2 linked regions of the Methanocaldococcus jannaschii DSM 2661 genome follow. Each later gene encodes a partner of the first gene's protein in a complex. Links are inferred from orthologs where the notes say so. Each region holds a gene or a part of one and is shown on either strand. Other genes may lie near its edges. The genes, in order: wtpA and wtpB.

Region 1 (6,519 bases):
TTGCATTTGTCGGTTCTGTTGGTGTCTGCCAACCCTTTGCTGAATTATTTGGTTATGCAATACGAGATAAAGAATGTTACTTTATCCCAGATGGAGATTTAAACAAAGTTAAAAAACTTGTTATTAAAGATATAGGCATGCAGATGGAAGATTTTGAAAACTTAAATAAAGTAGATGCAATTGTTTTATTTGGTGGTTTGGCAATGCCAAAGTATGGAGTAGAAGTAGATAAAATTAAGGAACTAATAAATAAACTATCCCCTAAAAAAGTTATTGGAGTTTGCTTTATGAGTATTTTCCAAAAAGCAGGGTGGGATAAAGAAATTGACTTTGACTATCTAATGGACGGTTTTATTAAAGTAAGCATATATTGTAAAGATTAAAGATTAATAAGGTGAAAATTTGACAAAAAAGGTGGGAATTGTAGATACAACATTTGCAAGGGTGGATATGGCTTCCATAGCTATAAAAAAGTTAAAAGAACTTTCTCCAAATATTAAAATTATTAGAAAAACTGTTCCAGGAATAAAAGATTTACCTGTAGCATGTAAAAAGCTGTTAGAAGAGGAGGGCTGTGATATAGTTATGGCCTTAGGAATGCCTGGAAAGGCAGAGAAAGACAAAGTCTGCGCTCATGAGGCATCTCTTGGCTTAATGTTGGCTCAATTAATGACAAATAAGCATATAATTGAAGTATTTGTTCATGAGGATGAGGCAAAGGATGATAAAGAGTTAGATTGGTTAGCCAAAAGAAGAGCTGAAGAACATGCTGAAAATGTCTATTATTTATTATTTAAACCAGAATATTTAACAAGAATGGCTGGTAAAGGTTTAAGGCAGGGGTTTGAAGATGCTGGACCTGCAAGGGAGTAATTAACTAATTCTCCAATCAATACCCAATAACTCAGAGTATTTATTTAAAACTCTTTTTACATACTCATCTACATTTTCTTTATTTTCAAATTTTTTAGTCCATTCCTCATTACCAAACTCCTTAGCCATTGCAATAATCAAATCTTTAACCCTCTCACTCTCAATTTTTGCAGGATATCCAATTTTTTTGTTATATTCGCAAATCTCTCTATAAAGATTTATTGAATCCTCTACAATATCTTCTATACCTAAAAGTTCTTTAACCAGTTCTTTTAATACTGGTTTTAACCACTTTCTGTGGAATCTACAAATACCAAGGTTTTCTATTGGTAATTCTAATTTTATACTTTCTACAACCAACTCAGCTAATTTTTCTGGCTCATTAAATTCTGGTTTGTAGTAAGTTAAATATCTTCCCTGAATAACAAATGGCATAAAAAATCCAGGAGTCCAATAGAGATTTGGGGCTATCTCTCCCCAATCCCCAAATGGAACATAAACTGCAAAGTCATTAAATTTTTTGCCAATCTTATTAACTCTACTTTTAAATCTCTCATTTAATATCTTAGCTGCCTTTCTCTTTCCCAATGATAAAATTTTATATAAATCATTTGAGTTCTCTGCTAAGTTATGCATAAACTTTATAGCTTGTTCGGCATTATGTTTTGATATTTCTCTAATCTCTTCATCATCGTCATTAGTTATTTTTTTATAGTCAAATATTGGCTTTTTTATATTTAGCTCCTCCTCCTTCAACAAACCAACATCTAAAAGCTCAAAAACCCAAGCAGTTAGATTTCCAATCTCTATTGCATCAAACCCCAATGCATCAGCTGTTTTAACAACCCTATCCGCTTCATATAAATCAAATATTCCCAATAAAGTTCCATTTGATGCATACGGCTCATAATCCACTTTGTTTTTATTTCTATACTTTTTACATAAAACAGGACATGGTTCTCCACAATTAGCCCATCTTTTTGGCTCAATAGTTTCTTTATTAAATATTTCAAGATAAAATTTAAGTATTTTTTCTAAAATCTTTTTTCTATCCTCTTTATCTATATATGGCATTCTCCAATTAAATATTGGCACTTTCTCTTTATACAAAAGCCAATTGTTTCCAAACGTTCCTCCAGTTTTTGTTTCTTCATCATACCTATACTTTTTTGTATGCTCTAAAACAACCTTACTCATTGGTTTTTTGTAATAGCTTTCAATAATCTTTTTAGCTTTCTCTTTTTCCTCTTTATCTTCCTTTTCATCTCCAAAAAACACTATTCCCATTATGTTATGGGCTCTATAGAGAACAGAACCTCCTCCCCCCCTCGCTGCCCAATCCTCTGAACCCTCAACAAATTTACCATTTCTAACTGTTTGAGAAAATAAACCTCCCATATTTGTTCTCTTTGCCGCTTCACCAACAACAACACTCCTCAAATTTTTGTCTTTGTATAATTCAAGAATATATTTGCTAACTTCATAAACGGTTTTAAGTTCCTCTTTAACCTCAATAAAATCTATTCTCAATTGTCCATCGTTTTCAATTACCAATATGGATGGATTTTCACATCTTCCAATAATTGCCACATTGTTTAATCCAGTGCTTTTGAATTGATATCCTGCCCCTCCCATCGATGAAAAATAAAAACCATCCCAGAGAGGAGACCTAAAAGAAAATATCAACCTATGTCCTCCTATAACTGGTAAAACTCCACTACCAAAGCAAAAAACGTTTTTTTCATCATAGGCATCGTACTTCCATGTTTCAAATTTATTATGCCAATACAATCCCCAAGTTATTGGTAAAACAGTTTTCTCAATGATTTCAAATTTTTTTGTCGTTGCATTTATTAAAGCATTTTTCATAATCCCCCAACCATTATTTTTTTGATTTTATTATGTTAATTTTTATTTTTGGATTTTTGATATTTTATAGATTTTGTTAATCACTATTGATGAATATAATATTTAAATATGAAATCAATTATCTTTACTTTTTGAAAATCTATTAAAAAAGGTGAATATAGATGATAAAAAGATTAATAGTCATCTCAATATTGCTAATAGTTGGAACAGTCCTATGTGGTTGTATGGAACAGGAAAATGTCGGACAGCAAAACTCTGAAGCCCAGGAAAAGATTGTTTTAAAGATATTCCACGCTGGAAGTTTATCTGTGCCTTTTGAAGAGTATGAAAAGATGTTTGAAAAAGAACATCCAAATGTTGATGTTGAAAGAGAACCAGCTGGAAGTGTTGCATGTGTAAGAAAGATAATTGACTTAGGAAAAAAGGCAGATATCTTAGCTTCAGCTGATTATTCTTTAATCCCTCAAATGATGATGCCTAAGTATGCAGATTGGTATGTTATGTTTGCAAGAAATGAGATTGTTTTGGCTTATACAGATAAAAGTAAATATAAAGACGAAATAAACTCAACCAATTGGTATAAGATTTTACAGAGACCAGATGTTAAAATTGGATTCTCAAACCCTAACGATGACCCGTGTGGTTACAGAACCCAAATGGTCCTGCAGTTAGCAGAACTCTATTATAAAGACCCAACAATCTATGACAACTTAGTTTTAAAGCATTCAAACATAAAAGTTGAAGAAAATAACGGAACATACTTGATATTAGTCCCTAAAGAGTTAGATGTAGATACTAACAAATTGTTTGTTAGAAGTAAGGAGACAGATTTATTAGCTCCATTAGAAGCTGGAGCGTTTGATTACCTCTTTATCTACAAGAGTGTTGCAAACCAACACCACTTAAAATATATAGAACTTCCAAAGGAAATTAATTTAGGATATTACGAATATGCAGACACTTACAAAAAAGTGGCTTTAAAAATAATTGCAAAGAATAAAACAATAAATGCAAAACCAATTGTTTATGGTATGACAGTTCCAACAAATGCACCACATAAAAAAGAAGCCATAGAGTTTGTTAAATTTGTGTTAGGGCATCCAGAAGTTTTAGAGAACAATGGACAGCCAGCAATAATTCCAGCAGTTGCTTATGGAAATGTTCCAGAAGAGTTAAAGGATTTGGTTAAAATAGAGAAATAATTAAATAATACTCTCTAAAAATTCAATATCCTTTATTACCTCTTCTATTTTTTCCTCTTTTGTTACCGGATTTTTTTCTAATCTTCTATCATCAAGCTCTAAGTTAAACATTCCGTTATACCCATAATCTAAAAGAGCTTTTATGTAAGGAGAGAAGTCAATTTCTGATTTTCTTAATGGAAAGTGGTCTTTTCTATTAACAACTCCAGATATGTGAGTGTGTTTAATATAATCAATAACGCTCTCCAAAAACTCTTCCATATACTCTTTAGCATGTGCAAAATCCAAAGTCATATACAACAATTCATCATATCTTTTTAGAATCCATTCCATCTCCTCTGGACTCCAACCAATTCTGTTAATTCTTTCTGGCATATTTTCAACACATATTGTTATATTTTTGTTAATAGCCACTTCTAATGTTCTATCCAAATATTTAAAAAATGCTTCATATTCTTCATCTGTTGGAGACCTGTTTGTTGGTCTTTTTCCTGGGTGTATGGTTATTAATTTACATCTATAAAATTTAGCCAGTTCAATGCTCCATAAAGTTTCTTTTATAACGGCCTCTCTAACGTAAGGGTTTAGGGATGATGGGTTTAGCTCAATATGGGGATTATGTAAAGCAACATCAAACTTTAAAAATTCTTTTCTTAAATCAGCGATATAATCTAAATCAAACCTATTATCCCAAAAATCTGGATTCTCTGGAAAAAATTCCATACATTTAATTCCAATATCCCTAAATATGTCAAAAATCTCAACCATTGGATACTCCCAAAAAAATAACGTTGAGACACCTATCTTCATCATGCCACCATTACATAATTTTTTAAATATTTTATTATCTTTTAAAAAGTATTTATTGATTTTAGTTGGTGATGAGTTTATGGTAAAAATGAGAGATAAAATTTTAGGTTCTGTCTTTGGGGCAGTTATTGGAGATGCTTTAGGAATGCCAACTGAAAATCTAACAAAGGAAGAGATAAAAAAGCTGTATGGATTTGTAGATTCCTATGTTGAACCAAAAAACTACTTAGCTGGGAAGCTAAACAAAGGAGAATGGACAGATGATACAGAGCAAGCTATCTGTTTAATAAAATCTCTAACCAAAGAAGGAATTGATATAAAAAAATTTGCCAATTGCTTAATAGCATGGAAAAACAAGAATCCACCAGATATTGGTTTAACCTCATTAATGGCTATTGATAAATTAGAAAATAATGACTACTCTGGAGTAGATAGCAGTAGCTGTGGAGCGGCAATGAGAATCTACCCATTAGGAATTGTATTTCATAATAATCTAAAAAAACTAAAAGAGGAAGTTATAAAGGCATCAAAAATAACTCATAACAACAAAACAGCAATTGCCGGAGCTTTAGCTATAGCATTCTTTGTTAGTAGTGCATTAAAAGACAGAAAAGATTTTAGCTTGTTAGATGAATGCTACAACTACATAAAAGACATAGATGAGGAATTTGCTAAAAAACTATTAGAAATTAAAAACTTTAATAACTTAGATTATATCTATGATTATTTTGGAACTGGCGTAAAAACTGATGAAGTTGTCCCTTCAGCAATAGCAACCTACTTACTAACTGATAATTTTAAAGAAGGCATGTTAAAATGTATAAATGCTGGAGGAGATACTGATAGCTTAGCATCTATGTATGGGGCTATGGCTGGAGCATACTACGGCTTTAAAAATATTCCAAAAGAGTGGATTGATGGTTTAAAAAATAAAGAAGTTATTTTTGAACTTGCTGAGAGATTGTATCACTTAGCTACTGAATAAATCTCCATTTATTTTATTTTTTAGTTTTTATTTTTTCAATTCTTCAACTCTATCTTTATAATATAACGCAATAGCCCTTTTTGCGAATACTGCTGTGTAGAATCCAACAAAGGCAGAAATTACTGCTGATATCACATCAACAATCGTCTCTGAAGAGGAGAAAGTAGAATATCTTGCTGGAGATATAGCAAAGATTTTTAATAAAATAAATGGAAGTTGCACAACAAAATTTATCACTATGACTATAACTCCAACAATTATAAGCAATATTATATAATTTAAATTTATCATTCTAAATATTTCTTTAAACTCAAAAAATCCAGAAAATCCTTTTACAGAGTAATTCACCTCTGCTAATCCTTCATATATCAAAAGTGCAATTGTCGATACAAACAAAAGTAAAAATCCAATTCCTATAAAAACAATTCCCACTAAAGGCAAAAATATTAAAAATACTCCAAATATAATAAACAAAATTGGAACAATCATAAAGATTATTGAGAGTATAATATTCCCAATCCAGTATAAAAAACCTCTTTTAAGTAACTCAGCAATATCATCCCAATCAGGGAGGACATCATAATTTTCAACAGTAGTTTTCATTACTCTAACATAGTAACCATCAAGTATGAAACCTATAATTAACGCAATTAAAAACCCAAAACTTGCAACAATTAGAGAGGTTAATAAAATATTATTGTCCAATCCAACAACATCATTAGGATTAATATTGTGTATTAATAGAATAGACAAGATAATTCCAAATATTGCTCCAATAGC
Region 2 (6,557 bases), 190 kb from region 1 along the record:
GATACAACCACATAAAGTTATAGAACAAAGAATAGCAGTAAATAGAAACAATATAATTATTTTCTTTTTCATTTTCCAAACCTCCGCTGTCTTCTTTGGTAATCTCTAACCGCCCTTAGAAAATCCACTCTTCTAAATAACGGCCAATATATATCACAAAAATACAGCTCTGAATAAGAGCTCTGCCAAATTAAAAAATTACTAATTCTTTCCTCCCCAGAAGTTCTGATAATCAAATCAGGATTTGGAAATGGCAAATTTGCTGTGTATAAATGTTTATCTATTAACTCTTTATCAATATCTTCTGGTTCTATTTCTCCTCTTTTAACCTTTTCAGCTATCTTTTTTACAGCATCTATTATTTCTTGCTGTCCTCCATAAGCTATTGCAATATTAACAAAAAATTTGTTGTAGTTTTTTGTTCTCTCTTCAGCGTATTTTATTGCTTTTTGAACATTTTTTGGCAATAGATTAATTCTACCAATTGCTCTAACTCTAACTTCATATCTATGAATTTCTTCATCATCTGCAATCTCGTAAAACTTTTTTTCAAATAATTCCATTAATTTATCAACTTCTTCCTTAGGTCTTCTAAAATTTTCAGTAGAAAAGGCATATAGAGTAACAACATTTATGCCCAAATCCCTTGCCCATCTTAAGACTTCTCTAACCTTCTCAGCCCCCAAGTAATGCCCGTAGTATCTATCTTTTCCATAAATCTCTGCAGCCCTTCTATTTCCATCCATTATTATAGCTACATGTTTTGGTAAATTGTCTTTATCAATAGCCTCTTCTAAAATCTTCTCGTAAATTTTTAAAACTCCGGAGTTGTCTAAAAATCTATAAAAATCAATTATTACTCTTTTTCCAATACTCTTTAATTTGTTTTTTATCTTACCCAAAATCCCCACCTATTAGGAATTTAATAGCGTTATAGTATCTCTCCCAATTAGCGTTTCTACTTGTATCAATAAAATTGACATTTTTATCTGATAAAATAACTGCCCCATAACCAGGAATTTTGCAAATCAAACCTAAACATCTGAAAATTAAATTTCCAGTAATTCCATCTACAGCTATAATAATATTGTATCCATCTTTTAAATATTCCTCTATTAATATACCATTATGTATAATATCCACATTTCCTTTAAAATGCTCAACTATTTCCTCAGCTTCATATATTGTTTCATCCACTACTTTATTCCTTCCTAAATCTCCTAATCTTCCTCCAGAAAGGACTGCAACTTTTGCTTTAATATTATAATTTTTTAAAAAGTTAGATGCAAATTCTATAATCCTTATTTTATCTTTTATTCTCTCATTTTTGTCTTCTGATATATCATCAATCCCTACTGGAGATAGTAAAAAGATTCCATTAGTAAAGGGATTCTTTAAAATTGATGCCCTATAAAATTTTCCTATTCTTTCTCTTAAATAGAGAATTACTTTTGATGAAGATAAAGATCCCCTAACAGCCCCATCTATCTCTCCATCCAATAGTTTATCTACTAAAAGTTTTGGATTGTCAATTAATTCAACCTCTATTCCTTCTTCTTTTAATTTTTCATAAGCCTTCAAAACTTCTTCTTTATTGTCTCCTATGCCTATAGCATACATAATTATCACTTAAACTCCACTTCTATTCCTAAAATATCTCTCTTCCCTTTTAAAATATCCTCTGCTATCAAAGCCCCCCCAATAGCCCCACTTTCTCCATATAAGACAAATATCTTTGCCTCAACAAACTCTTTAATTCTTTTTGGAATATCTATCGGATTCCTTAAAGTCCCTATAGAACCTGCTAAAACCACTCTTCTTTTATTTTTATCCAATAAAGGTAATAAGCTATTTATCTCCATAGAGACACTTAAAATTAAGCTATCAACTGCCAATCTACAATTTTCATCATTAAAATAGTTGTTAATTATCTCTTCTTTTGTATTTTCAACACCTTTATAGAGCTTGGCTATTTTAACAGCCCCTGCCTTTGAAAATGCTTCATTTGCTGTAATTTTTCCAGCATCTATATCTCTAATCATTTCTAAATCTATAGGGCCATGTAACATTCCAATAGCTCCAATACACGCATCAAATCCTCCAAAAATCTTACCATCTTTTATTAATAAAGTTACAGTATTTGAGGATATATCGGATAAAACAAAATCATTAAATCCAAATAATTTATATGCATAATAAGCTATAGAAACCTTTTCTGGAGATGCTATATGGGAGTATAAAGCTCTAAACCTCTCATCTAAGCATTCTATTCCTCTATGCAATCCTGGAATAACAACAGCTGGCAATCCAGATTCTTTAATCTCATCATAAACCTTTGTTCCTCCTCCAACCTTTTCTCCAGCTCCTTCAATACTTAAAACTCCTCTATTTTTCACTTTTTCTATTGGTAGGATTTTGTTTATCCCATCTCCCATTGAGTAAGTTAAAGCAATCAAATCAATATCTTCCAATGAAATATGTTTCTCCAACTCCTCTAAGTAAGATTTTTCTTTGAGTTCTGTTCTCTTTAGTTTAAATATTATCTTTTTATCATTATCTTTTATGCATGTAGTTATTCCCGACGTTCCATGGTCTATTCCAACGGTTATCATAGTTTCACCAATAATTTATGCAATTCTCTTTATTTTATAGAAATCATTCCAAATTTCTTTTGAAAGGCTTTTAAAATTTCATTAAAATCATGATGTTCAAGTTCTCCCAAACCATATCCATCAATATAATCTTGTATTTTTATAAATCTTTTTATTACAGCCTCTTTTGAGAAAATTATTACTGAAAATGATACTCTCCAAGGGAAAGTAACTTTATTTAAGTTTATTTCATTGTCCCATATTGGTGTTTGGTCATCATAATATGTCTCTTTTATAACTCCAATAGCATGAATCTCTCCGGTTTTTGCAATTTGGAAAACGGCAACATCAAAAGGTTTTATTTGGTTATATTTTCTTATAAAACTTCTCCAATTCTTTTTCTGTTTCTCTCCAGCGTTTCTATCCCAAAATCCCCAAATCATATGATTATAGCAGATTTCAATATTTCTTATATTGTTAGAGCTAAAGAGCCAATATGTCATAACTATATCCCTCATTTTAATAAATTTTTAATGAAAATATTATACTATCAAATGTCATCAATTTTGTTTAACACAAATTTTATATAATTAGGTAATTTAATTACCTTAAAAATGATTAAGATTGATTAGGGATAGGCATGGAGAAGTTCGATATTGCGATGACAGTGTTTTTGGTAATGATATTCTTATTCATATTTTTACCAATTATTTATATGCTATCAAATCCCGGAGATTTAAACCAATTGTTGGATAAAGAGGTTATAGAGGCGTTTAAAACTACTCTATTAGCTGGAGCTGTTGCTACTCTAATAGCTCTAATTTTTGGAATACCAACTGGCTATATTTTGGCAAGGTATGATTTTAAATTTAAAAGCTTTGTTGAGGCTGTTTTAGATTTACCGATGGCAATTCCTCACAGCGTTATAGGTATCATAATCCTATCCTTCATTTATGGTATTGATATTATAAATTTTATTGGTAGATATGTAGTTGATAACTTTTGGGGGATTGTTACTGTCTATCTATTTGTTGGCATACCTTTTATGGTTAATAGTATAAGAGATGGCTTTTTAAGTGTTGATGAAGAGATTGAGTATGTCTCAAGAACCTTGGGGGCTTCAAAGATAAGGACGTTTTTTGAAATATCTCTCCCATTGATAAAAAATAATATCATCTCTGGGATTATTTTGAGTTTTGCAAGAGGAATTAGTGAGGTTGGAGCAATATTGATAATAGCATATTATCCAAAAACAGTTCCTATCTTAATATATGAAAGATTTATGAGCTTTGGATTAGATGCTTCAAAACCAATATCTGTTGGAATGATTTTGATTAGCATAGCGTTGTTTGCATTACTAAGGATGTTTGGGAGGATGAGAGGGAGATAATGCTTAAAGTAAATAATCTATCAAAGATTTGGAAAGATTTTAAATTAAAGAATGTCTCTTTTGAAATAGATAGGGAGTATTGTGTAATTCTCGGTCCAAGTGGAGCTGGAAAATCTGTTTTAATAAAATGCATAGCTGGGATATTAAAACCAGATTCTGGTAGAATTATTTTAAATGGAGAAGATATAACAAATCTACCACCAGAAAAAAGGAATGTTGGTTATGTTCCACAAAATTATGCCCTATTTCCAAACAAAAACGTTTATAAAAACATTGCCTATGGTTTAATAATAAAAAAAGTCAATAAATTAGAGATTGATAGAAAGGTTAAAGAGATAGCTGAGTTTTTAAATATTTCACATTTATTAAATAGGGATGTTAAAACATTAAGTGGAGGAGAACAGCAGAGGGTAGCTTTAGCAAGGGCTTTAATTCTAAATCCATCTATTTTACTTTTAGATGAACCAACATCTGCTGTAGATATTAAGATTAAAGAAAGCATTATATCTGAATTAAAAAAGATAAAGCATATCCCAGTTTTACATATAACCCATGATTTGGCTGAAGCAAGGACTTTGGGAGAAAAAGTAGGCATTTTTATGAATGGCGAGCTTATAGCTTTTGGAGATAAAAGTATATTAAAAAAACCTAAGAATAAAAAGGTTGCTGAGTTTTTAGGGTTTAATATAATAGACGATAAGGCAATAGCTCCAGAGGATGTAATTATTAAGGATGGAAATGGAGGAGAGGTTGTAAATATCATAGATTATGGAAAATATAAAAAGGTGTTTGTCAAATATAATGGTTACATCATTAAAGCTTTTACAGAAAGAGATTTAAATATTGGAGATAATGTTGGATTAGAGTTTAGAGAACAAACAAAATTAACATGAAATTTTTTGGTGATAAGATGATTGTAGTATCAGGAAGTCAATCCCAAAATTTGGCTTTTAAGGTAGCTAAGCTTTTAAACACAAAATTAACAAGAGTAGAGTATAAAAGATTCCCAGACAACGAGATTTATGTTAGAATAGTTGATGAAATCAACGACGATGAGGCAGTTATAATAAACACACAAAAAAATCAAAATGATGCAATTGTAGAGACAATTTTGCTGTGTGATGCTTTAAGGGATGAAGGAGTTAAAAAAATAACCTTAGTTGCTCCATACTTAGCTTATGCAAGGCAAGATAAAAAATTCAATCCTGGAGAGGCAATAAGCATTAGAGCTTTAGCAAAAATCTACTCAAATATTGTTGATAAACTCATTACAATAAATCCACACGAAACACACATAAAGGATTTCTTCACAATCCCATTTATTTATGGAGATGCAGTTCCAAAGTTGGCAGAGTATGTTAAAGATAAATTAAACGACCCAATAGTTTTAGCTCCAGATAAAGGAGCTTTAGAATTTGCTAAAACTGCATCTAAAATCCTAAATGCAGAATACGACTACTTAGAAAAAACAAGACTCTCTCCAACAGAAATCCAAATAGCTCCAAAGACATTGGATGCTAAAGATAGGGATGTGTTTATTGTTGATGATATCATCTCTACAGGAGGAACAATGGCTACAGCTGTTAAGTTATTAAAAGAGCAGGGAGCTAAAAAAATAATTGCTGCATGTGTGCATCCTGTTTTAATTGGAGATGCATTAAATAAGCTCTATTCAGCTGGAGTTGAGGAAGTTGTAGGGACTGATACATATTTATCAGAGGTTAGTAAGGTTAGTGTTGCAGAGGTTATTGTTGATTTATTATAATTTTTAAAATTTTTAATTTTTTATCCTAAAAACCCAATAAACTTTCCTAAGCAATAAAATACACCAATAGATGCCCCTAAATTTGAGAGAGTGGCAACTAACAAGACTCTAAATAAATTGTTGTTTAAGAGCTCTTTAATTGATTCAGCATTTATTATTCCCACTAAATCTTTATCTGTTATCTCTCTATACTTTAACTCTACAAGTCCAGCTATCGTCCCCACAGCCGCTAATGGTAATGGGACGAGAGTAGTTATAGGGGCTGATAGAAAGGCAACTAATGCAGTTATCAACTTCCCTCTTGCCAATAAAACTCCCAAGGCAGATAAGCCCCCAGTAAATAATATCCATTGAAAAGTAATCATCTTTAATAATTCTGGATTATTTAGGGCGTAACATATCATATACAAAAAGATGCTAATTATAGTCAATGAAATACCATATGTTAAAAGCTTTTTTAATGATTTTTTTCTCTTTTTTACCTTTATTAATTCCATTAAATCAATATCATTTCCATTTTCAAGCTTTTTTAAATATCTTACAATTCCCTCAACATGTCCCGCTCCAACTACTGCCACCAAAGAATTTTTATTCTTACTCAATTCAAATAACCTTTTAGCCATGAATCTATCTCTTTCATCTACTAAGACCTCATATATTGTTGGAGATATCTCCTTTAGCAATTTAATAAATTTTTCAGGATTTTTAACCATATCGTTTAATAAATCATCATCTAATTCCAAATCTTCCTCATCAGAATTTAATAGCTCCCAAAAAATCTTCATTTTTTCTTTAAATGTCATTCTATCCA

What was found.
Region 2: the proteins of wtpA (region 1) and wtpB are in contact, whole or in part, in a crystal structure (PDB 2ONK), measured with the Archaeoglobus fulgidus proteins. The link is inferred for Methanocaldococcus jannaschii DSM 2661 from one-to-one orthologs. Residues at the interface, in WP_010877608.1 of Archaeoglobus fulgidus: Arg75, Glu79, Leu80, Arg144, Ser202, Glu203, Arg204, Lys209, Met213, Ile214, Arg215, Leu224, Glu226, Ser227, Gly228, Glu229; in WP_010877607.1 of Archaeoglobus fulgidus: Asp44, Pro45, Ala46, Leu107, Gly111, Ser112, Ser113, Lys123, Val125, Asp126, Tyr208, Tyr209, Leu216, Glu219, Arg220, Tyr221, Leu222, Ser223, Glu224, Gly225.

Annotation. Positions count from the first base shown.
Region 1 is NC_000909.1:1,122,288-1,128,806, forward strand. The notes cover bases 1,990-4,923. They hold wtpA (tungstate ABC transporter substrate-binding protein WtpA), read left to right. Parts: upstream 1,990-2,903; coding sequence 2,904-3,944; downstream 3,945-4,923. Other genes in these bases: MJ_RS06325 (aldehyde ferredoxin oxidoreductase family protein), read right to left, coding at 1,990-2,742; MJ_RS06335 (sugar phosphate isomerase/epimerase family protein), read right to left, coding at 3,945-4,754; MJ_RS06340 (ADP-ribosylglycohydrolase family protein), read left to right, coding at 4,834-4,923. Also shown: MJ_RS06315 (DUF2124 family protein), read left to right, coding at 1-383; ribC (riboflavin synthase), read left to right, coding at 403-873; more of MJ_RS06325, read right to left, coding at 874-1,989; more of MJ_RS06340, read left to right, coding at 4,924-5,739; MJ_RS06345 (DUF4013 domain-containing protein), read right to left, coding at 5,767-6,519. UniProt on the Methanocaldococcus jannaschii protein: Part of the ABC transporter complex WtpABC involved in molybdate/tungstate import. Binds tungstate and molybdate.
Region 2 is NC_000909.1:1,315,111-1,321,667, reverse strand. Bases 2,135-5,106 are described here. They hold wtpB (tungstate ABC transporter permease WtpB), read left to right. Parts: upstream 2,135-3,231; coding sequence 3,232-3,981; downstream 3,982-5,106. Other genes in these bases: MJ_RS07310 (ribose-phosphate diphosphokinase), read left to right, coding at 4,892-5,106; MJ_RS07315 (ATP-binding cassette domain-containing protein), read left to right, coding at 3,981-4,874; MJ_RS07325 (EVE domain-containing protein), read right to left, coding at 2,642-3,094; MJ_RS07330 (methanogenesis marker 12 protein), read right to left, coding at 2,135-2,612. Outside these bases: MJ_RS07345 (protease complex subunit PrcB family protein), read right to left, coding at 1-72; uppS (polyprenyl diphosphate synthase), read right to left, coding at 69-902; mtxX (methanogenesis marker protein Mmp4/MtxX), read right to left, coding at 895-1,620; more of MJ_RS07330, read right to left, coding at 1,626-2,134; more of MJ_RS07310, read left to right, coding at 5,107-5,746; MJ_RS07305 (TraB family protein), read right to left, coding at 5,767-6,557. UniProt on the Methanocaldococcus jannaschii protein: Part of the ABC transporter complex WtpABC involved in molybdate/tungstate import. Probably responsible for the translocation of the substrate across the membrane.